4 regions of the Streptosporangium vulgare genome follow, and region 4 is predicted to be linked to each of the others. Evidence: riboswitches for the same ligand, from Rfam matches in the RefSeq annotation. Region 4 holds a riboswitch; each other region holds the start of a gene.
What was found. Region 4 has a riboswitch for cobalamin ahead of ACFFRH_RS17305 (CbtB domain-containing protein). Riboswitches for the same ligand answer to the same signal wherever they lie in the genome.
Positions count from the first base shown of each region.

Region 1: it holds a riboswitch for cobalamin, as region 4 does, so the genes downstream of both, metE (5-methyltetrahydropteroyltriglutamate--homocysteine S-methyltransferase) here and ACFFRH_RS17305 (CbtB domain-containing protein) in region 4, are expected to answer to the same signal.
Region 2: it holds a riboswitch for cobalamin, as region 4 does, so the genes downstream of both, ACFFRH_RS24340 (ribonucleoside-diphosphate reductase subunit alpha) here and ACFFRH_RS17305 (CbtB domain-containing protein) in region 4, are expected to answer to the same signal.
Region 3: it holds a riboswitch for cobalamin, as region 4 does, so the genes downstream of both, cobN (cobaltochelatase subunit CobN) here and ACFFRH_RS17305 (CbtB domain-containing protein) in region 4, are expected to answer to the same signal.

Region 1 is NZ_JBHMBS010000021.1:4,081-9,201, reverse strand. It holds gene ACFFRH_RS32225 (lytic polysaccharide monooxygenase auxiliary activity family 9 protein) at 1-494, opposite strand, end outside; gene metE (5-methyltetrahydropteroyltriglutamate--homocysteine S-methyltransferase) at 739-2,985, opposite strand; cobalamin riboswitch at 3,075-3,285, opposite strand; gene ACFFRH_RS32215 (DUF397 domain-containing protein) at 3,573-3,767, opposite strand; gene ACFFRH_RS32210 (helix-turn-helix domain-containing protein) at 3,758-4,582, opposite strand; gene ACFFRH_RS32205 (hypothetical protein) at 4,760-5,086, shown strand.
Region 2 is NZ_JBHMBS010000012.1:1,056-6,176, reverse strand. It holds gene glmS (glutamine--fructose-6-phosphate transaminase (isomerizing)) at 1-860, shown strand, start outside; gene ACFFRH_RS24345 (tripartite tricarboxylate transporter substrate-binding protein) at 1,049-2,068, shown strand; cobalamin riboswitch at 2,073-2,273, shown strand; gene ACFFRH_RS24340 (ribonucleoside-diphosphate reductase subunit alpha) at 2,390-4,813, shown strand; gene ACFFRH_RS24335 (ribonucleotide-diphosphate reductase subunit beta) at 4,870-5,121, shown strand, end outside.
Region 3 is NZ_JBHMBS010000017.1:19,921-25,041, reverse strand. It holds gene ACFFRH_RS29315 (precorrin-8X methylmutase) at 1-121, opposite strand, end outside; gene ACFFRH_RS29310 (ferredoxin-like domain-containing protein) at 118-1,941, opposite strand; cobalamin riboswitch at 1,988-2,159, shown strand; gene cobN (cobaltochelatase subunit CobN) at 2,470-5,121, shown strand, end outside.
Region 4 is NZ_JBHMBS010000007.1:215,783-220,903, reverse strand. It holds gene ACFFRH_RS17320 (magnesium chelatase subunit D family protein) at 1-1,375, opposite strand, end outside; gene ACFFRH_RS17315 (histidine phosphatase family protein) at 1,372-1,935, opposite strand; gene ACFFRH_RS17310 (CbtA family protein) at 1,932-2,675, opposite strand; gene ACFFRH_RS17305 (CbtB domain-containing protein) at 2,683-2,877, opposite strand; adenosylcobalamin (AdoCbl) riboswitch at 2,895-3,028, opposite strand; gene dop (depupylase/deamidase Dop) at 3,183-4,700, opposite strand; gene ACFFRH_RS17295 (acyltransferase family protein) at 4,788-5,121, opposite strand, start outside.

The DNA of each region.
Region 1 (5,121 bases), on a different contig from region 4:
TCGACGCAGGAGTAGAAGGCGTTGGCGGTGTCGGCGATGTTCCAGACGGCGAGGACCTTCAGACGGCCGGTCCTGCCTCCCAGGTTCACGTTGTGCGAGACGGTGGCGCCGGGCTGCCTGCCGCCGTCGTTGAACACCGCGATCCGGGTGTTGCCGATGAAGTACTCCCACGTGCTGGTGGCGTGACGGGCGGTCAGCACCCAGTTGAAGGTGACCGAGTTGCCCACGCTCGTCGCCGGCCAGCCCTTGCTCTCGTCGCTGAGCTGCGAGAACCGGGCGACGTTGCCGTGGCAGTTCTTCAGGCCCTTGGGACCTTCCACGCTCTGCGGCTCGTAGATGATGTCGCCGCAGCCGGTGACCCGGCCCTGGGCGCACATGGCCTGACGGCTCGGCGGCGACGAGATGTAGCCGTGCGCGTTGGCCGGTGAGGCGATGAACACGGTCGAGGCGACGGCGATGATCGCCATCGCGAGGAAGGTGACCGTTCTGCGCATATCCTGCTCCTTCGCTGGGGGGTGGCTCAAATATAAAAGAAAGTTTCCTAACAGTAAACCTTCGAGTCATGAAAGATTCGGGAGTGAGTCAGGCGCGACGGGCGTCCGTACCTCCCCGGCGAGGAGAGCGAAGAGGGGGCGCGACCCGGACAGGTCACGCCCCCTCGAACACGACGGCCGCCAGGCAGTCAGGCCGTCTCCCCGCAGACGCGCAGGGCCTCCAGGCCGCTAAGCCGCTAAGCCGTCAGGCCGTTTCCCCCCGGACGCGCAGGGCCGCCTCGACCATGTTCCTGAGGCTGGCCTTCGTCTCCGGGTAGCCGCGGGTCTTCAGGCCGCAGTCGGGGTTGACCCAGAGCAGGGCCGGATCCACTGTGGCCGCGGCCGTACGCAGAGCGGCCTCGATCTCCCCGGTCGAGGGCACCCTGGGCGAGTGGATGTCCCACACCCCGGGCCCGATGCCGCGCGTGTAACCGAAGGCGCGCAGGTCGTCCAGGAGCTCCATCCGGGAGCGGGCCGCCTCGACGCTGGTCACGTCGGCGTCCAGGTCGCCGATCGCGCCGATGATCTCCCCGAACTCCGAGTAGCACATGTGGGTGTGGATCTGCGTGCTGTCGGACACCCCGCCGGTGGCGAGCCGGAACGCGGCGACCGCCCACTGGAGGTAGGCCTCGCGGTCGGCCCGCCGCAGCGGCAGCAGCTCGCGCAGCGCGGGCTCGTCGACCTGGATGATCCTGATGCCCGCCGCCTCCAGGTCGCGGGTCTCGTCGCGCAGCGCCAGCGCCACCTGCCTGGCGGTCTCGCCCAGCGGCTGGTCGTCACGGACGAAGGACCAGGCCAGCATGGTCACCGGCCCGGTGAGCATGCCCTTGACCGGCTTCTTCGTCCGCGACTGCGCGTAGGAGGCCCAGCGCACCGTCATCGGCTCGGGACGGGAGACGTCGCCGAACAGGATCGGCGGGCGGACGTAGCGGCTGCCGTACGACTGCACCCAGCCGTGCTCGGTGGCGGCGTAGCCCTCCAGCATCTCGGCGAAGTACTGGACCATGTCGTTGCGCTCGGGCTCGCCGTGCACCAGCACGTCCAGGCCGATGTCCTCCTGCAGCGCGATGACGCGGTCGATCTCGGCCTCCATCCTGCGCTCGTACCCGGCCCTGTCGATCTCGCCCGAGCGCAGGGCGGCGCGGGCCTGGCGCACCTCGCCGGTCTGCGGGAAGGAGCCGATGGTGGTGGTGGCCAGCGGCGGCAGGCCCAGGTCGGCGTTCTGCACGGCGAGCCGCTCGGCGTGCGGGGCGCGCGGGGTGCCCTCGCCCAGGGCGTCCAGCCTGGCCCGTACCCGGGGGTTGAGGAACCGCTCGACGCTCCTCTCCCCCGCGACGACCTCCTCGCCGTTCAGCGCCCTGCCGATCCGTACGACCTCGTCGACCTTCTGCCTGGCGAAGGCGAGCCGCTCGCGCAGCCGCGGGTCCAGCGAGGTCTCGGCGTCCAGGTCGAGCGGGACGTGCAGCAGCGAGCAGGAGGTGCTCACCACCAGCCGGTCGCTCAGGCCGAGCAGCGCGGCGCAGGTCGCGAGCGCCTTCGCGGTGTCGGTACGCCAGACGTTGCGGCCGTCGACGACCCCGGCGACGAGGGTCTTGCCGGGCAGCCCGCCGGCGGCGGCCAGCGCCTCCAGGTTGCCGGGGGCCGAGACGAAGTCCAGCCCGACGGCCTCGACCGGGCCGCGGGCCAGGATCTCCAGCGCGGGCCCGATCTCCCCGAAGTAGGTGGCCACCAGCAGCCGGGGGCGGCTGCTGAGCTCGCCCAGCCGCGCGTAAGCCCGGCGCAGCGCGGCCAGCTCCTCGTCCGTACGGTCGGCGGCGAGCACCGGCTCGTCCAGCTGCACCTCGGCCACCCCCGCCGCGGCGAGCCGTTCCAGCAGCTCGGCGTAGGTCTCCAGCAGGCCGTCCAGCAGCCGCAGCGGCGCGAAGCCCGGCTCGGTGGACTTGGCCAGCAGCAGGAACGACAGCGGCCCGACCAGCACCGGCCGGGTCTCGACGCCCAGCCGCCGCGCCTCGGCGTGCTCGGCGAGCGGCTTGCTCCAGTCGAGCCGGAACCGGGTGCCGGGGCCCAGCTCGGGAACCAGGTAGTGGTAGTTGGTGTCAAACCACTTGGTCATCTCCAACGGCGCCACCCCCTCGGTGCCCCGGGCCATCGCGAAGTACGGGTCCGCGGCCCCGGAAAACCGCTCGGGCACCGCACCCACCAGCGTGATCGCGTCCAGCACGTGGTCATACAAGGAGAACGTGTTGGACGGTACCGCATCCAACCCCGCCCCCGACAACTCCCGCCACACCCCTTGCCGCAAACCGGCGGCCGTCTCCTGAAGGCTCGCGGCGTCTGCGCGCCCGACCCAGTAATCCTCCGTCGCCCGCTTCAACTCGCGACGGCCCCCGACACGCGGGTACCCCAAAACGGTCGTGGTGACCTTACCCATGGCGTCCTTCCCTCGGCTCATGCCATGCCGACCCACGACCACGCGGAAGGAACACACGGGAAACACCTATCCCAGGCCCTCCCACGAGGCCACGGATCACCGCACACCGGACGGCGCACGGGCGACTGGCAGGTCTTCGGACTCGCGGGCACCACACACACTCCTACTGACCGTCGCTTCCCAGGTGACACGCACCCAGTGCCGATGACGGCGTTCGTTCCCACTCACCGCTGCGGGGCAGTCCCGGAATCACACCGGGTTCCCTCTTACGACTCCCGACACCAACACGACGCCAGGAGAACCAACCGCGCCACGAGCATAACCCGCCTGCCGAAGAGCCCACGCTCACTCTGTCCGAGGGGCACCACACTGGAAGCGGCCACCGACACGGCGAACCCTTCTGGGCGGAACTGATTCGGCAACGTATCGCTACCGCTCGGCGGATCGCCCGAGAGCGCGAACGCCAAGACCGGGGCTGACGATCGTGTTGATCACGCACCGAGTGGTGTGGTCGGCGGAATGCCGTAGGCACCCGAAGGGCTCGCGAAGCGAGTTCGGCCGGCGACACCACGGCGGAAAGCCGGGCACCGCCTCAGAAGGGGAACGGCTTAGATCGTGTCTGCCTTCACCGAGGTGATGAAGTCGGCCCACACCTCGGGGGTAAACGCCAGGGCGGGGCCGTTGGGGTTCTTGCTGTCGCGGACGGCCACGATGCCGGGGAGGTTGGTGGCCACCTCGACGCAGTCGCCGCCGTTGCCGCCGCTGCGGCTGCTCTTGAACCACCGGGCGTCCGTCAGGTCCATGATCCCATCGCTTTCTCCATCAAGGCCACCGATGCGGACTGCGGCAGGGCGCAGGCCCGTAGCGCATCAAGCTGGGTCAACAGGGTCTCGATCTCGGTGGGACCGTTGACGATCTGACCTTCGGCTGCGGTTTCCAAATAAACTATATCGGGCGATCCTCTGAAGCTCGCGATCACGAAAGCCCCAGTTAGACCAGCGTGTGCGCCCACGTCGAGCGGGATGACCTGAATGGTGATCCGGGGCCGCCGGACCAGTTCGAGAAGTTGCTCCAGCTGCTTGCGCATGACCTGCGGGCCACCGACCGGACGGATCAGCACGGCCTCATCGAGGATGGCCCAGAACATGGGCGGGTCCGGCTTGGTGAGGATCCGTTGGCGCTCCATGCGCGCGGCGACCAGTTCCTCCACCTGCTCGTCGGTGTCGCCTGGTCGTCCCGCTCGCAGAACCGCCCGCGCGTAGTCCTCGGTCTGTAGCAGTCCCGGCACGAGGACGGGCTGAAAGCTTCGCAGGGGCCGGGCCTCTCGTTCCAGCTCGACGAACGGCCGAAACCACACGGGGTAGACGTCTCTACCGATCAAGGGCCACAGACGAACGAGAGCACCGCCCGTCTCCAGCACCTCGTCACACTTCGCCGCGAACTCCCTCGTCGGCGCACGCTTGGCCGTCTCGACAAGCCCGACAAGGGAGGTGGAGTAGGAGATTCTGTGTGCCAACTCCTTCTGGCTCCATTGTGCTTTCTCCCGGTATTTGCACAGTTCAGAACCCCAGTAAGCAAGGACGCCGGCGTTCGCGTCCAGCTCGCTCGGTGAGGGCATCTGCACTCCCGTCCTTCATGGCTCTACACAGATCGTTGCGGGTCCTACATGAGACGCAACTGAATGTGCGGATTGAGCGTTGGAGGCGCACACCTACCGAACGTAACTGCCTGGCGACAGTCTTGGAAGGGGAATCCGACTACGTCCATCGATCGCGCCGAGAGGAGACGGACAACGATGATCGCTCCCGCTCCGCTAACCGGAACGCCTGCCGTACATGCCGCTGACCAGCTGAGTAACGCGCTGGAACAGCATGGGATAGCCGCTGACGTCCATGACGGCTACGGCATCGCCCTGGTGTCGGCCTGGGTCGATCTTCTGGTCTGGACCGACGGCTTCGTCTACCGCTGGTGGACGGGACAGTTTTCGGGGCGAAGCCGCCGACGGCTCTACACGGCCTACACCGTGGACAACCCGACCGCCGCCCGCTGCGTCGCCCGGCGCTACGAGGAACTACAGCAGGGCCACCCGGCGTCGCCACTGCTTCATGGGGACCCGTTGTGATCCTGGTTGAGGAGTGCCTAAGTCCTCATGTGGCC
Region 2 (5,121 bases), on a different contig from region 4:
TCCCGGCCGACGCGGAGCCGGCGAGCGAGTTCCGCTACCGCAGCCCGGTGGTGGAGGCCGACACCCTCTACGTGGCGATCAGCCAGTCGGGGGAGACCTACGACACCCTCGCCGCCGTGCAGGAGCTCAAGCGCAAGGGCGGCAGGGTGCTCGGCATCGTCAACACCGTGGGCAGCGCGATCGCCCGCGAGTGCGACGGCGGCGTCTACCTGCACGCGGGCCCCGAGGTCTCGGTGGCGAGCACCAAGGCGTTCACCTCGACGGCCGTGGCCTTCGCGCTGCTCGCGCTGCACCTGGGCCGGGTACGCGACCTGTCTCCCGCCGACGGCCGCAGGATCTGCGACGGCCTGCGGAGGCTGCCGGACCAGATCAAGGAGATCCTGGCGCTGGAGCCGCAGATCAAGGAGCTGGCGGGCAAGTACGCCGAGTCGCCCAGCATGATGTTCGTGGGTCGGGTGAGGGGCTACCCGGCGGCCCGCGAAGGCGCGCAGAAGCTCAAGGAGATCTCGTACGTGCACGCCGAGGCGTACCCGGCCAGCGAGCTGAAGCACGGGCCGCTGGCGCTGATCGGGCCGGACATGCCGACGGTGGCGATCGTCCCCGACGACGAGCTGCTGGACAAGAACCTCACCACGCTGGGCGAGATCCGCGCCCGGGGCGGCCGGGTGCTCATGGTGGGCCACCGCACGGCCGATCCCAAGCTGGCCGACGACTGCGTCGTGGTGCCCAAGAACGAGACCGAGCTGGACCCGATCCTGCTGTCGATCCCGCTCCAGCTCTTCGCCTACCACGCCGCCGTGGCGCTGGGCCGGGACGTCGACAAGCCCAGGAACCTGGCCAAGAGCGTCACGGTGGAGTGAGTCGCGCTTTCCTCCCTGCGCTCTGCCCCCATGAGGCGGCCGTCTCCGATATCCGGATTTTTGTTGGTTTTTCCGGTGGTTCGTGATCGCGTACGGACCACCGGAAATTCCGGCATACCCCACTTCATCACGGAAAGTGATGGGTAGGTAACATCTGGAATAGGGGGTTCTTGGGGGAAGGGGCGCTTATGCGCCGTAGGGGGTTTTTCGCGCTGGCGGCGGGGGCCGCGCTCGTCGCGGGGTGCGGCGCGGACGGCGGCGCCGGCCCTGAGGTGAAGCGCCTGTTCCTCCTCGAACCGACCGCCGACGGCCACGGCTGGGACGGGATCGCGGGCAGGCTCGCGACCGTCCTGGTCCAGTCGGGGCTGGTGCGCACCGCGATGGCCGTCGAGCGCGGGGGCGCCCTGGGCCTCGCCCCGCGCGACGCGTTCGGCGCCTTCCACGGCCCCTTCGCGCGCGAGGGCAGGCTGCTCGTCACCTCGATGCCGATGGTGGCCGCCGCGGAGATCGCCAACACCTCGGCCGTGGTGAACGCCGCCACCCCCATCGCCCGCCTGGTCGGCGACTGGGCGGTCCTGGTCGTCCCCTCCGGCTCCCGCCTGCGCACCTTCGAGGACTTCGTCGCGCGGCTGCGGCACGACCCGGCGGGGCTGACGGTCGGCGGCCGGTCGGAGGGCGGCTCCGACCACGTGCTCTACGGCATGATCGGCAAGTGCCTCGGGGTGGACACCCGGCTGCTGGAGTACGCCGGGTACCTCGCCCCCGAGGACGCCATGGAGGCGCTCCACGTCGGCCGGGTGGCGGCCCTGCTGGGGTCGGCGCGCGCCCTGCGGCCCGAGATCGCCGCGGGCCGCCTGCGGCCCCTGGTGGTCTCCTCCGGCGGCCGGATCGACGGGATCGACGCCCCGACTCTCATGGAGGTCGACGTCCGGCTGGAATACAGCGACTGGTGCGGACTGCTGGGCCCCAAGGGCATGAGCCCGCAGGACCGGGACGCCGCGATCGCCCTGTGTGACGATGTCGACGCCGCGCCGCGCTGGCGTGCCCTGTGCGCGTCCCAGGGGTGGAGCCGGGTCTACCTCGGCGGTGACGAGTTCCGTCAGTGGCTTTCCACCGAGACGGCCCGCACTCGCGGGGTGCTTCACGAGCTCGGGTTGCTGAAGTCATCCGACACAACTTGTTGGGGTAGTTGCGTCAGACGCCCCTAGATGTAGGATCCTGCTCGTTGCTGGTTCGCCCCGAGAGGGGCGAGGCAAGAGGGAACCCGGTGAGATTCCGGGACTGCCCCGCAGCGGTGAACGGGAACGAAAGCCGTCATTGAGCACTGGGTGAGCCATGCCTGGGAAGCGACGGCCGGTAGGCGTGTGCGGTGTGCCCGTGAGTCCGAAGACCTGCCGGTGACGTGATTGTCCAGGGCCTCGTGGGAGGGTCCGCGGAACGAGGCGATCCGGCGTGCCCGGGATCGCTCGCGGACGCGTGCCCATCCGGCGGAGCCGTACGGGGAAGTCCGATCGAGCGAGGGGCACTACGTGACACAGGCATTGGCGGAGACCGCGGCGGGGACCGCGGTGAGCGACGGCGACGCGGAGAACGTCGCGGGTGCCGCGAGCGCGGTGGCGACCGCGACGGGCGACGGTGACGCCGGGAACGCGGCGGGGATCGCGACGAGCGGCGGCGGCGGGAGCGCCGGAAGCGCGGCGGGGACGGCGACGGGCGACGGTGGCGGCGGGGGCGCCGGAGACGCCGCGAGCGCGTCGGACGGCCGCAGGCTGGCCATCGACGAGGCCGCCGCACGGGTGATCACCGATCCGGCGAACTCCAGGGTCGCCGCCGCGATGCTGGCCGAGCTGATCGCCGACGAGGCCGCCGGGCACGGCGTCCGCGACTTCTCCGAGTCCATCGCCGCGACCCACGAGGCGGGGCTGATCCAGGACGGGCTCGCGGAGTTCGTGGCCGCCCACGCCGGGACGCTGGACGCGCTGGTCGATCCGGAGGCCGACGCCAGGTTCGAGTACTTCGGGCTGCGTACGGTCTACGACCGCTACCTGCTGCGCCACCCGAGGACCCGCAAGGTCCTGGAGCGCCCGCAGCACTTCTTCCTGCGGGTGGCCTGCGGCCTGTCCGAGACCGTCGAGGAGGCCGCCGAGCTGTACGCGCTCATGGCCACCCTGTCCTACCTGCCCAGCTCGCCCACGCTGTTCAACTCCGGCTCCCGCAGGCCCCAGCTCTCCTCGTGCTTCCTGCTCGACTCGCCCCGTGACGAGCTGGAGTCCATCTACGACCGCTACGGGCAGGTCGCGCGGCTGTCGAAGTACGCGGGGGGCATCGGGATCGCCTGGACCAGGGTCCGCTCGCGGGGCTCGCTGATCCGCGGCACCAACGGCCACTCCAACGGCATCGTGCCGTGGCTGCGCACGCTCGACTCCAGCGTCGCCGCGGTCAACCAGGGCGGCCGGCGCAAGGGCGCGGCCTGCGTCTACCTGGAGCCCTGGCACGCCGACGTCGAGGAGTTCCTGGAACTGCGCGACAACACCGGCGAGGAGGCCCGCCGCACGCACAACCTGAACCTGGCCAACTGGATCCCCGACGAGTTCATGCGCCGGGTCGAGGCCGACGGGGTCTGGTCGCTGTTCGACCCCAAGGAGGTCCCGCACCTCACCGACCTGTACGGCGCCGCGTTCGACGACGCCTACCGGGCCGCCGAGGCCGAGGGCAGGTTCACCCGGCAGATCCCCGCCCGCACCCTGTACGGGCGGATGATGCGCACGCTCGCCCAGACCGGCAACGGCTGGATGACCTTCAAGGACGCGGCCAACCGGACGTCCAACCAGACGGCCAGGCCCCAGAACGTCATCCACCTGTCGAACCTCTGCACCGAGATCCTGGAGGTCACCGGCGACGCGGAGACCGCCGTCTGCAACCTCGGCTCGATCAACCTCGCCGCCCACCTGTCCGCGGACGCCGGGAGCATCGGGAGCACCGGGAGCACCGGGGACGCGATGGACTGGGACCGGCTGCGCGCGACCGTCCGCACCGCCGTGCGGTTCCTCGACCGCACCATCGACCTGGGCTTCTACCCGACCCCCGAGGCCGAGGCGGCCAACCGGAGGTGGCGCCCGATCGGGCTCGGCGTGATGGGCCTGGCCGACGTGCTGTTCACGCTGCGGCTGCCGTTCGACTCGCCGCGCGCCCTGGAGCTGTCCACCAGGATCTCCGAGGAGATCGCGCTCGCCGCCTACCGGACCTCCTCCGACCTGGCCGTGGAGCGGGGCCGCCACCCCTCGTACGAGGAGACCAGGGCCGCCGCCGGGGTGCTGCACCCCGACCACTACGGGGCGGCGGGGTCCGCGGAGTGGACCGGGCTCAGGGAGCGGATCGCCGGGACCGGCCTGCGCAACTCGCTGATGGTCGCGATCGCGCCGACGGCCACGATCGCCTCCATCGCGGGCTGCTACGAGTGCATCGAGCCGCAGGTCTCCAACGTCTTCAAGCGCGAGACCCTCTCGGGGGAGTTCCTCCAGGTCAACCGCTATCTCGTCCGCGACCTGCAGGCCCGTGGCCTGTGGACCCCGCTGATCCGCGACGCGATCAAGCGCGCCGACGGCTCCGTCCAGGACATCCCGGAGATCCCCGCCGACCTGAAGGCGCTCTACCGGACCGCCTGGGAGCTGCCGCAGAAGGCGCTGATCGACCTGGCCGCCGCGCGCACCCCGTACATCGACCAGTCGCAGTCGCTGAACCTCTTCATGGCCACGCCGACCATCGGCAAGCTCTCCTCGATGTACGCCTACGCGTGGAAGTCGGGCCTCAAGACCACCTACTACCTGCGCTCGCGCCCGGCCACCCGGATCGCGCAGGCCACCGTGGCGGCACCGGTCGCGCAGGCGGCGCTCGACCCCGAGGCGATCGCCTGCTCCCTGGAGAACCCCGAGTACTGCGACGCCTGCCAGTAGCCGTCCCGGTTCCTCGAAAAGGGTCTCCCGAAAGCTTTGAGAAAGGCAGTCTCCCGATGTTGCTCGACCCCGGCATGGACCTCACCCTGCGGCCGATGCGCTACCCCGAGTTCTACGAGCGCTACCGGGCCGCGATCCGCAACACCTGGACCGTCGAGGAGGTGGACCTCACCTCCGACCTCGCCGACCTGGCGAGGATGACGCCCGAGGAGCGCCACCTGATCAACCGCCTCGTGGCGTTCTTCGCCACCGGCGACTCGATCGTGGCCAACAACCTCGTCCTCAACCTCTACCAGCACCTCAACGCC
Region 3 (5,121 bases), on a different contig from region 4:
GGATCATGCGGACCGCGACCCGGGCGACGTCGGCGGGCAGGCCGGACAGGTCGGCCTCCGCGCGGATGGTGGCGAAGGAGCGGCGGTAGATCTCCGCGCCGTCGCGGACGTAGTCGATCACATTTCCCCTCTGGCGGCCACCAGCGCGGCCGCGGTCTCCTCGATGCCGGAGCAGGTCAGGCCGGTGCCGTCCAGCTCCAGGCGGTAGCCGTCACCGGTGGCGACCACATCCGCGACCCGCCCCCTCGGACGGCCGCAGCGCCTGCCGCAGCCCGCCCAGTGCACGGGGAGCGTATCGGTGCCCGGCCCCTTCCCGGACGGCGGGGCCACGGACGGCCCGCTCCCGGCCTGCTCGCTCCTGTACGGCCCGCTTCCGGACGGCCCGCTCTCCAACGGCTCGTCTCCGGAGGGTTCGCTCCCGGAGGGTTCGCTCCCGACAGGTGAGGTCGTGGACGGCGGGGTGGCGGACGGCGGAGCCGTGCCGATGGTTATCGCGGTGGCCGCGTCGGCCTGGACGTCGGCCAGGGACTTGGCGCAGCCGGGGCGGCCGGTGCAGGCCGTCACACCGATCCACGGCGAGGCGGGGTCGACGACCAGCCCGGCGGCCTCCAGTCGGGCGGCCGTGCCCGCGACCTCGGCGCGGTCCAGGCCGGGCAGGACCACGCCACGCCACGGCGTGAGCCGGATCTCCCCGCCCGAGGCGGCGTCCGCGAGCAGCAGCGCCATCGCGGAGGTCAGCCGCCCCAGCGGGATCGCCACCCCGAGCGCGACCCGCGCGCCCCTGTCGCCGGTGCCGTCGCCGGCGCCTGCTTCGAGCTCCTCTTCGGTGCCGCCCTCGACGTCGTCCCCGACGCCGCGCCCGGTACCGCTTCCGGGAGCCGTCTCGCCTCCGGTGCCGGTCGCGCTCCCCGTCCCGTCCCCTGTCCCGTCCGTGCTCCCGATGACACCGACCGGTCCGAGGGACACGACCCGCGGCCTCACCGGGTCGAAGGGCGTCGTACCGGGGATCCCGAGGGCGGTTCGCACCCGGGCGGCGACCAGGGAGGAGCCGCCGGGGAGTTCGGCGATCCGCCAGGCGGTGACGTCCCGGGTGGCCAGCTCGTCGAGGAACCCCTCGGCCGCGGCGAGCAGGGCGGTCACGGCTTCGTTGAGCGGCACGCGCAGGCCGGTGTCGGTCCCGGCGAGGAGCAGCGCGGCCTCGTCCGGCCCCGTCGGCAGGATCCCGGCGTCCGCGCCCAGTCCGGCCACGTCCCCCCGGCCGTCGTCGAGGGCGAACATGAACCGCCCCGGCAGGGCGGCGAGGGCGGGGCGGGCGCACAGCCTCCGGTCCAGCTCGCCGATCAGCGGTGTGATGTCGACGATCCCGCCGCCCTCCGGATGGCCTGAACGGCTTGGCCGGTCCGGACGGTTCGGAGCGTCCCCGCTGTCCGGAGCCTCCGTTCCGCCCGGTCCGCTCGCCGCGTTCGGCCCGCTCGCCCCGCCTGGTCCGCTCGGTGTGCTCAGCCTGGCGGGCCCGTCCAGTCCGTCCAGTCCGTCCAGTCCGTCCGGCCCGTCCAGTCCGGTCAGCGGGGAGGCGAGGATGTTGCGGATCCGCTCGTGCGTCGCCGAGGGCAGCAGGCCCGCCCTCGCCATCCGCGCGGCGAACCCGCTTCCCGCGACGTTCCCCGCGACGTTCCCCGCACCGCTCTCCGTGTCGCTGTCCGGGCTGGACGGGTCGAACGGGCCGAGGCCGCGCACCTGGACGTTCGCGCGGGAGGTGAGCTCGATGACACCGCCGCCGTACGTCGACGCGGCCTCGGCGAGTTCGCGCAGCTGGAAGGGGGTGAGACGGCCACCGGGCACGCGGACGCGGGCCAGGCCGCCGTCCGCGGCGGCATGGACCTGAAGCGCCCCGGGGCACGCGTCGAGTCGCGATCGTCCGGAAAAGTCGGCAATGGACACGCGAAGGATGTTAACGCCAGTTTCTTGCAACGAACCGGACTGCCGTAGTGTCATCGGTGGCGACGGCAAGGGAGGAAGCCGGTGTGATTCCGGCGCGGTCCCGCCACTGTAACCGGGGAGCGAACCCCACCCGGGCCACTGTCCGACGACGGGCGGGAAGGCCGGGGTGAGCACCGATCCGGGAGCCAGGAGACTCCAGCCGTCGCGGCCGACGACGACCCGGGGCGAGGACCCCGAGGGAGGAAGCTCCGTGCGCTCTTCGCCGTTCCCCCGCGACACCGTGGCATCGCCGTTCTCCCGCGATGCCGCGCGTTCTTCACCGTTCTCCCGTAACGCGGCGGCATCACTGTCGCCCCGCCAGGCGGTGCGCCTCTCCCCGTTCCCCCGCGACGCCGCGCGTCTGTCTCCGTTCCCCCACCGTGCGGCGCGCCTCTCCCCGTTCCCCGGCGGCGCCACAGCATCGCCGTTTCCCCGCCACGCCGTGGCATCCCTGGGCCGTACCGCCCTTCCTCTCCTGGAGTGTGGCGCGTGATCCTCCTGCTCTCGACCTCCGACACCGACCTGCTGAGCGCCCGCGCGAGCGGCGCCGACTACCGGCTCGGCAACCCCGCCAGGCTCGCCGCCGCCGACCTCCCGCCGCTGCTGGAGGGCGCCGACCTGGTCGTGGTACGCCTGCTGGGCGGCCGCCGCGCCTGGGAGGAGGGGCTGGACGCCCTGCTCGCCGGTCCCCGGCCCGTCGTCGTGCTCGGTGGCGAGCAGGCGCCGGACGCCGAGCTGATGGAGCTGTCCACCGTGCCCGGCGGGGTCTGCGCCGAGGCGCACGCCTACCTCGCCCACGGCGGCCCGGCCAACCTGACCGAGCTGCACCACTTCCTGTCCGACACGTTGCTGCTCACCGGCCACGGGTTCGCCGCGCCCGAGCCCACCCCCACGTGGGGGACGCTGGAGCGCGAGGCGCGCGACCAGGACGGGCCCGTCGTCGGGGTGCTCTACTACCGGGCCCACCACGTGTCCGGCAACACGGCCTTCGTCGAGGCGCTCTGCTCGGCGATCGAGGACGCGGGAGCGCGGGCGCTGCCGGTGTACTGCGCCTCCCTGCGCACCGCCGAGGCCGGCCTGGTGGAGGTCCTGCGCACGGTGGACGCCCTGGTGGTGACCGTGCTCGCCGCGGGCGGCACCCGTCCGGCGACCGCGTCGGCGGGCGGGGACGACGAGGCCTGGGACGTCGGCGCGCTCGCCGAGCTGGACGTGCCGATCCTGCAGGGCCTGTGCCTGACGAGCAGCCGGGCCTCCTGGGAGGAGAACGACGACGGCCTGTCCCCGCTGGACGCCGCCACCCAGGTCGCGATCCCCGAGTTCGACGGGCGGATCATCACGGTGCCGTTCTCCTTCAAGGAGATCGACGAGGACGGGCTCACCGTCTACGTGGCCGACCCCGAGCGGGCCTCGCGGGTGGCGGGCATCGCGGTACGCCATGCCGCGCTGCGGCACATCCCGCCCGCCGAGCGGCGGCTGGTGCTGATGCTGTCGGCCTACCCCACCAAGCACGCCCGCATCGGCAACGCCGTCGGCCTGGACACCCCGGCCAGCCTGGTGCGGCTGCTGGCCGCGCTGCGCGAGCGCGGGTACGACATCGGCGCCGAGGACGAGCTGCCCGGGGTGACCGGCCAGGACGGCGACGCGCTCATCCACGCGCTGATCGCCGCGGGCGGACAGGACCAGGACTGGCTCACCGAGGAGCAGCTCGCCGGAAACCCGGTGCGCATCGCGGCGAGCCGGTACGCCGAGTGGTACGCCACCCTCCCCGCCGACCTGCGCGCCCGGATGGAGGAGCACTGGGGCCCGGCACCCGGCGAGCTGTTCGTGGACAGGTCGCGCGACCCGGAGGGCGAGATCGTGCTGGCCGCGCTGCGCTCGGGCAACGTGGTGGTCATGGTGCAGCCGCCGCGCGGCTTCGGCGAGAACCCCATCGCGATCTACCACGACCCCGACCTGCCGCCCAGCCACCACTACCTGGCCGCCTACCGCTGGCTGGCCGACGGCTTCGGCGCGCACGCCGTGGTCCACGTGGGCAAGCACGGCAACCTGGAGTGGCTGCCGGGCAAGTCGGCGGGCCTGTCGGCCTCCTGCGGCCCGGACGCCGCGCTCGGCGACCTGCCGCTCATCTACCCGTTCCTCGTGAACGACCCCGGTGAGGGCACCCAGGCCAAGCGCCGCGCGCACGCCACCCTGGTCGACCACCTCGTCCCGCCGATGGCCCGCGCCGACAGCTACGGGGACATGGCCAGGCTGGAGCAGCTCCTCGACGAGCACGCCTCCATCGCGGCGATGGACCCGGCCAAGCTGCCCGCGATCCGCGCCCAGATCTGGACGCTGATCCAGGCGGCCAGGCTCGACCACGACCTCGGCGTCGCCGACCGCCCGCACGACGCCGAGTTCGACGACTTCCTGCTGCACATCGACGGCTGGCTGTGCGAGGTCAAGGACGTCCAGATCCGCGACGGCCTGCACGTGCTGGGAGCCGCCCCCGAGGGGCAGCCGCGCGTCGACCTGGTGCTGGCCATGCTCCGCGCCCGGCAGATGTGGGCGGGCAGCGAGGCGCTCGTCGGGCTGCGCGAGGCCCTCGGCCTGGCCGAGGACGGCAGCGCGGGACGGATCGGCGTCGACGAGGCCGAGACCCTGGCCCGCGCCCTGGTCGAGGCCATGGAACAGCGCGGCTGGGACCCGTCGGCGGCGGGGGAGGTGACCGCCGAGATCCTGGGCCGGGCGGACACCCCGGCCGTTCCGACCGGCACGACCGGCGCGACCGGCGCGACCGGCACGGTCGGCGGGGCCGACGTGGCGGGCGCGAACGGCGTGACCGGTCAGGGCGGCGGGCCCGGCGCCGCCGTTCCGGCCGACCCGCAGGAGGCCCCCGGGAAGGCCCCCGGCGCGGGTGACGCGGGGGGATCGACCGGTGCCCCCGGCGCGGACCTCGGGACGGTGGAGCGGATCCTGCGGTTCGCCGCCGTCGAGGTCGTGCCCCGGCTGGCGCGTACCACCGACGAGATCGACGCGATCCTGCACGCCCTCGACGGCGGTTACGTCCCGGCCGGGCCGAGCGGGTCGCCGCTGCGCGGGCTGATCAACGTGCTCCCCACCGGCCGCAACTTCTACTCGGTCGACCCCAAGGCCGTGCCG
Region 4 (5,121 bases):
CGCTTCCGCCAGGATCACCGGGAACGCCCGGATCGCCCGGGTCGCCGGAGGTGGCGTCCCCGTCCTCGGGGCCGCCGCCGGGCACCGGTCCGTCCGGGCCGTCGCCGGGGTCGGCGCCCCCGGGACCGTCGAAGTCGTCCGGGTCCTCCGGGTCCTCGGGATCGTCGGGGATCTGGTCCAGGAGGTCCTGGAGCCTGGACTCGTCCAGGCCCGGCGCGTCGAAGGGGTCGCGGCGTCGGCGGTGCGGGAGCGCGAGCCTGGCCGCCTCCCGCACGTCGTCGGCGGTGACGGTGGTGCGGCCCTGCCAGGCGGCGTGCGCGATCGCCGCACCGGCGGTGACCAGGTCGGCCCGGAGCCCGTCCACCTCGAACCCCGCGCAGACGGTGGCGATCCTGAGCAGTGCCGCGTCCGGCAGGACGACCTGGGGGACCCGGGCGCGCGCCCCGGCGATGCGCGCGGCCAGCGCCCTCTCCTCGTCCGACCAGGCGGCGGCGAAGGCGTCGGGGTCGGCCTCGAAGGCCAGGCGGCGCCGTACCACGTCCACCCGCTGGGACGGTTCCCGCGAGGCCCGGACCTCCACGGTCAGCCCGAAGCGGTCGAGCAGCTGCGGGCGCAGCTCCCCCTCCTCGGGGTTCATCGTCCCGACCAGCAGGAACCGGGCGGCGTGCCGTACCGAGACCCCCTCGCGCTCGACGTAGCAGGTGCCGAGGGCGGCGGCGTCGAGCAGCAGGTCCACCAGGTGGTCGTGGAGGAGGTTGACCTCGTCCACGTACAGGACGCCCCGGTGGGCGCTCGCCAGGAGGCCGGGTTCGAAGGATTTCACGCCCTCGGTGAGGGCGCGCTCGATGTCGAGGGAGCCGACGAGGCGGTCCTCGGAGGCGCCGACGGGCAGCTCGACCAGACGGGCGGGCCGCGCGGCGCCGTCCCGCACGGCGGCGGACCGAGCCACGCCAAGCTGAGCCCCATCGGGCTGAGCTCCACCAGGCTGAGCTCCGTCGGGATGGGTTTCACCAGGCTGAGCTCCGTCGGGCCGGACGGTGGCGGGCAGGTCCCCGGGTTCCGTACGGCCCTCGTGCGGCCCGTCCGGGCAGCCGGGGTCGGGGGCGGCCGGGTCGCAGGAGAAGCGGCAGCCGGTCACCACCTCGACGGGTGGCAGAAGCGCGGCCAGCGCCCGCACGATCGTGGACTTGGCGGTGCCCTTCTCCCCCCTGACCAGCACTCCCCCGACGCGGGGGGAGACCGCGTTGAGGATCAGCGCGAGTTTCAGGTCCTCCAGCCCCACGATCGCGGTGAAGGGATAGCGGGCGTCACGCACCTTCGGGATCTCCTGTCCGTCTTGTCGGGTCAAAGGGTCGCCGGGCGCCCGAACCGTCATGGGAGGTAGCTGAGCCGCCAGCGGCCGCCGCGCCCGGTGAGCGTCACGCGGGCCAGCGGCGCGACGTCGACGCGCCAGAAGGCCTGGGCGGGGGCTCCGAGGGCGTGGACGACCGCGGCGCGGATCACCGCCGGGTGGGTGACCGCGACGGCCCTGCCGGGGGCCCGGACGGCGAGCCAGCCGGACACCCGGGCGAGGAGCGCGGTGACCGGCTCCCCGCCGTGCGGCGCCGCGCCGGGGTCGCCGAGCCAGGAGGCGAGCGCCTCGGGTTCGGCGGCCTCGACCTCGCCGAGCGTCATCCCGCTCCAGCGGCCGTAGTCGCAGTCGGCCAGCAGCGGGTCGTGCTCGGCCCGCAGGCCGAGCGCCGCCGCCGTCTGGACGCAGCGCAGCTCGGAGGGGCAGGCCGCGGGCCCCGGGCCGAGGTCCCGCGCCATCCCCTCGGCCCGGCGCAGGCCGCGTTCGTCGAGTGGTTCGTCACCCGGGAACGCGGCCCGTACCGTCGCCGAGGTGGAGGCGTGGCAGACCAGGAGCAGGCGGGTGACCCCCGAGGGGGTCGTCACACCGGGCCGCGCCTGCGGGCGGCGAAGGCGAACAGCGCGCCGACACCGGCCCAGAAGACCACCTGGGTCCCTATGGAGGCGACCCGGAAGTCCCACAGGAGATCGGCGGGGAAGCCCCGGGGCACCTCCGAGATCTCCGGCAGGAGGATCCAGGCCGCGACGACGGGCACGAGGAGGGTGACGCCCGCCGACAGCCAGCGCACCCACGGTTCGCTCCGCGAGGCGTAGCGGTAGGCGGCGACCGCGGCGGCGACGGCGAGGATCCCGATGACCACCGCGACCAGGTAGAGCACGGTGCGCTGGTTGATGGTCTCCGGATCACCGACGGCCGGCGGGTTGGCGGGATACTTCACGAAAGGGATGAAAACGACGGAGGTGAACGCGGCGGCGGCGAGCGTGACCGCGAGCACCGGTTCCGAGCGGGGTCCCGCCCGGCCGCGTACGGCCGCGTAGACGAGGGCGAACAGGCCCCCGACCGCCAGGCCGTACAGGCCGAGGGCGAGGAAGAGCCCGAAGCGCTGCCCGTCCCTGCTGACCAGTGCCTCCTCCTCGTCGTGGGAGTGGGCGGCGGTCCCGGTGTCGTCGTGCGATTCGGCCGGGGCGGCGGCCGCGGCGGCCGCCTCCTCCAGCGCGATGGCCTGGTCGATGCGCGGTTCGCCGACGGTGTAGGCGAAGACGGCCGCGAGCAGCCCTGCGAGCAGTCCGACGACGAGGCCCCGGACGATGAGTTTGGTGATCACCTGTGGCTCAGTGGCACGGCACGCCGAGCAGGTGACGCCCGTCGTGCATGAGTTCGTGCAGGTAGTTTCCCGCCTGGGAGATCGCTCCCTGGTCGAAGGTGACCAGGTAGGCGAGGAGCAGCAGCACCGGTACGGCGAGCAGCCAGCGGGTGAGCGAGTGCCATGGGATGGGCTGGGCGTGCGGTGCCGAGATCTGGCTCACGGCTACCTCCTCCGGGATTTACGCGTCCCTTTTCGTAGGTCGGTGGCGGCCGAGTGTGACCTGGCTTCCGGCTCCGTGGAGCCGGTTACAGTGGCGCGACCGCACCGGAATCTCACCGGATTTCCCTCGCACCGCCACAAAACACCCGGAACGTACCCCGGTTCTCCGTCCCCCGTCAATCCGGGTGTCCGGTTTGCCGGGATCCGGCTGGCAGGGGGTTCAGGCACGCCGAAAGGGGGAGGTGGCCCGGCCGGGCCACCTCCCCCTTCTCAGGAGGTCACTGCCAGGAGGTCGCTGTCAGGAGGTCACTGCTCGCCGGTCAGCGCCGTCACCAGCTCCGCGGCGGTACGGCAGCGGTCGAACAGCTCACCCACGTGGGCCTTGGTGCCGCGCAGCGGCTCAAGGGTGGGGACGCGCTGCAGCGACTCGCGGCCGGGGATGTCGAAGATGACCGAGTCCCAGGAGGCCGCGGCCACCGACTCGCTGTACTGGCTCAGGCAGCGGCCGCGGAAGTAGGCCCGGGTGTCGTTGGGCGGCACCTCGATGGCCCGCTGGACCTCTTCCTCGGTGACCAGGCGCTGCATGCGGCCCCGGGCGACCAGCCGGTTGTAGAGCCCCCGGTCCGGTCGGATGTCGGAGTACTGGAGGTCGACGAGCTGCAGGCGCGGGTGCGACCAGGGCAGGCCGTCACGGGTGCGGTAGCCCTCCAGGAGCTCCAGCTTGGCCACCCAGTCGAGCTCCCCGGACAGCTGCATCGGGTCCTCCGCCAGGCGGGTGAGGACCGACTCCCAGCGCTCCAGGATGTCCTTGGTGGGCTCGTCCATGCCGTTGGCGCTGCGTTCCTCGGCATACTTGCGGGCGAGCTCCAGATACTCCATCTGCAGCTGCACCGCCGTCAGCTTGCGGCCGTCGCGCATGGAGATCTCGTACTTGAGCGTGGGGTCGTGCGAGACCGCGCGCAGGGCCTGGACGGGGTTGTCCACGGCGAGGTCGCGGGTGAAGTAGTTGTCCTCGATCATGGCCAGGACGAGCGCGGTCGATCCCAGCTTCAGGTAGGTCGAGATCTCCGACATGTTGGCGTCGCCGATGATGACGTGCAGGCGGCGGTACTTCTCCGGGTCGGCGTGGGGCTCGTCCCGGGTGTTGATGATCGGCCGCTTGAGCGTCGTCTCCAGGCCCACCTCGACCTCGAAGAAGTCGGCCCGCTGGCTGATCTGGAAACCCTCGCCCCGGGAGTCCTGGCCGATGCCGACCTTGCCCGCGCCGGTGACGACCTGCCGGGAGACGAAGAACGGCGTCAGGTGCCTGACGATGTCGGCGAACGAGGTGGCCCGGCGCATGAGGTAGTTCTCATGACAGCCGTAGGAGGCGCCCTTGTTGTCGGTGTTGTTCTTGTAGAGCTGGATCGGGGCGTTGGCCGGCATCGCCGAGGCGCGGACCGCCGCGTCGTGCATCACCCGCTCGCCCGCCTTGTCCCAGATCACCGCCGCCCGGGGGTTGGTGCACTCGGGCGTGGAGTATTCGGGGTGGGCGTGGTCGACGTACAGCCGGGCCCCGTTGGTGAGGATCACGTTTGCCAGGCCGAGGTCCTCGTCGGTCAGCTGGCTCTGGTCGGCCACCTCCCGCGCGAGGTCGAACCCCCGTGCGTCCCGCAGCGGGTTCTCCTCCTCGAAGTCCCATCGCGCGCGCCGCGCCCTCGCGGCCGAGGCCGCCAGATAGGCGTTCACGACCTGAGAGGAGGTCACCATCGCGTTGGCCCCCGGCTGTCCGGGCACGGAGATGCCGTATTCGGTCTCGATGCCCATCACCCGCCGTACCGTCATGCGCACCCTCTGTTCGTCCGGGACTGATTCTCTCCGTGGTATCTATTCCCGACCCTAGACCCTTCACTATGCCCGGTGGTCGGACAGTTATGGCACCGAAGCCTTTTCGCCCGTTGCGAGGGGGATCGAGGAGAGCGCGGGGAGCTGTGACGGGGACGGGGATGCGGCGCTTCTCCGCCTCCTGGACTTGACGAACTCCTGAAGCGGGCGCTCGGCGAGCCGGTACACCAGATAGGAGAACGCCATCGCGGCCAGCACGGTGACCAGCGCGGTCAGCGGGGGCGGCAGCGTGTCCCGCAGGGCGGGGACGATCAGCACGGCGGCCGGGGTGTGGAACAGGTAGAGCGGGTAGGTCAGCGCCCCCAGGACGACCAGGCCGCGCCAGCGCAGCCACCCCAGCCAGCCGAGCGCCACCATCGCC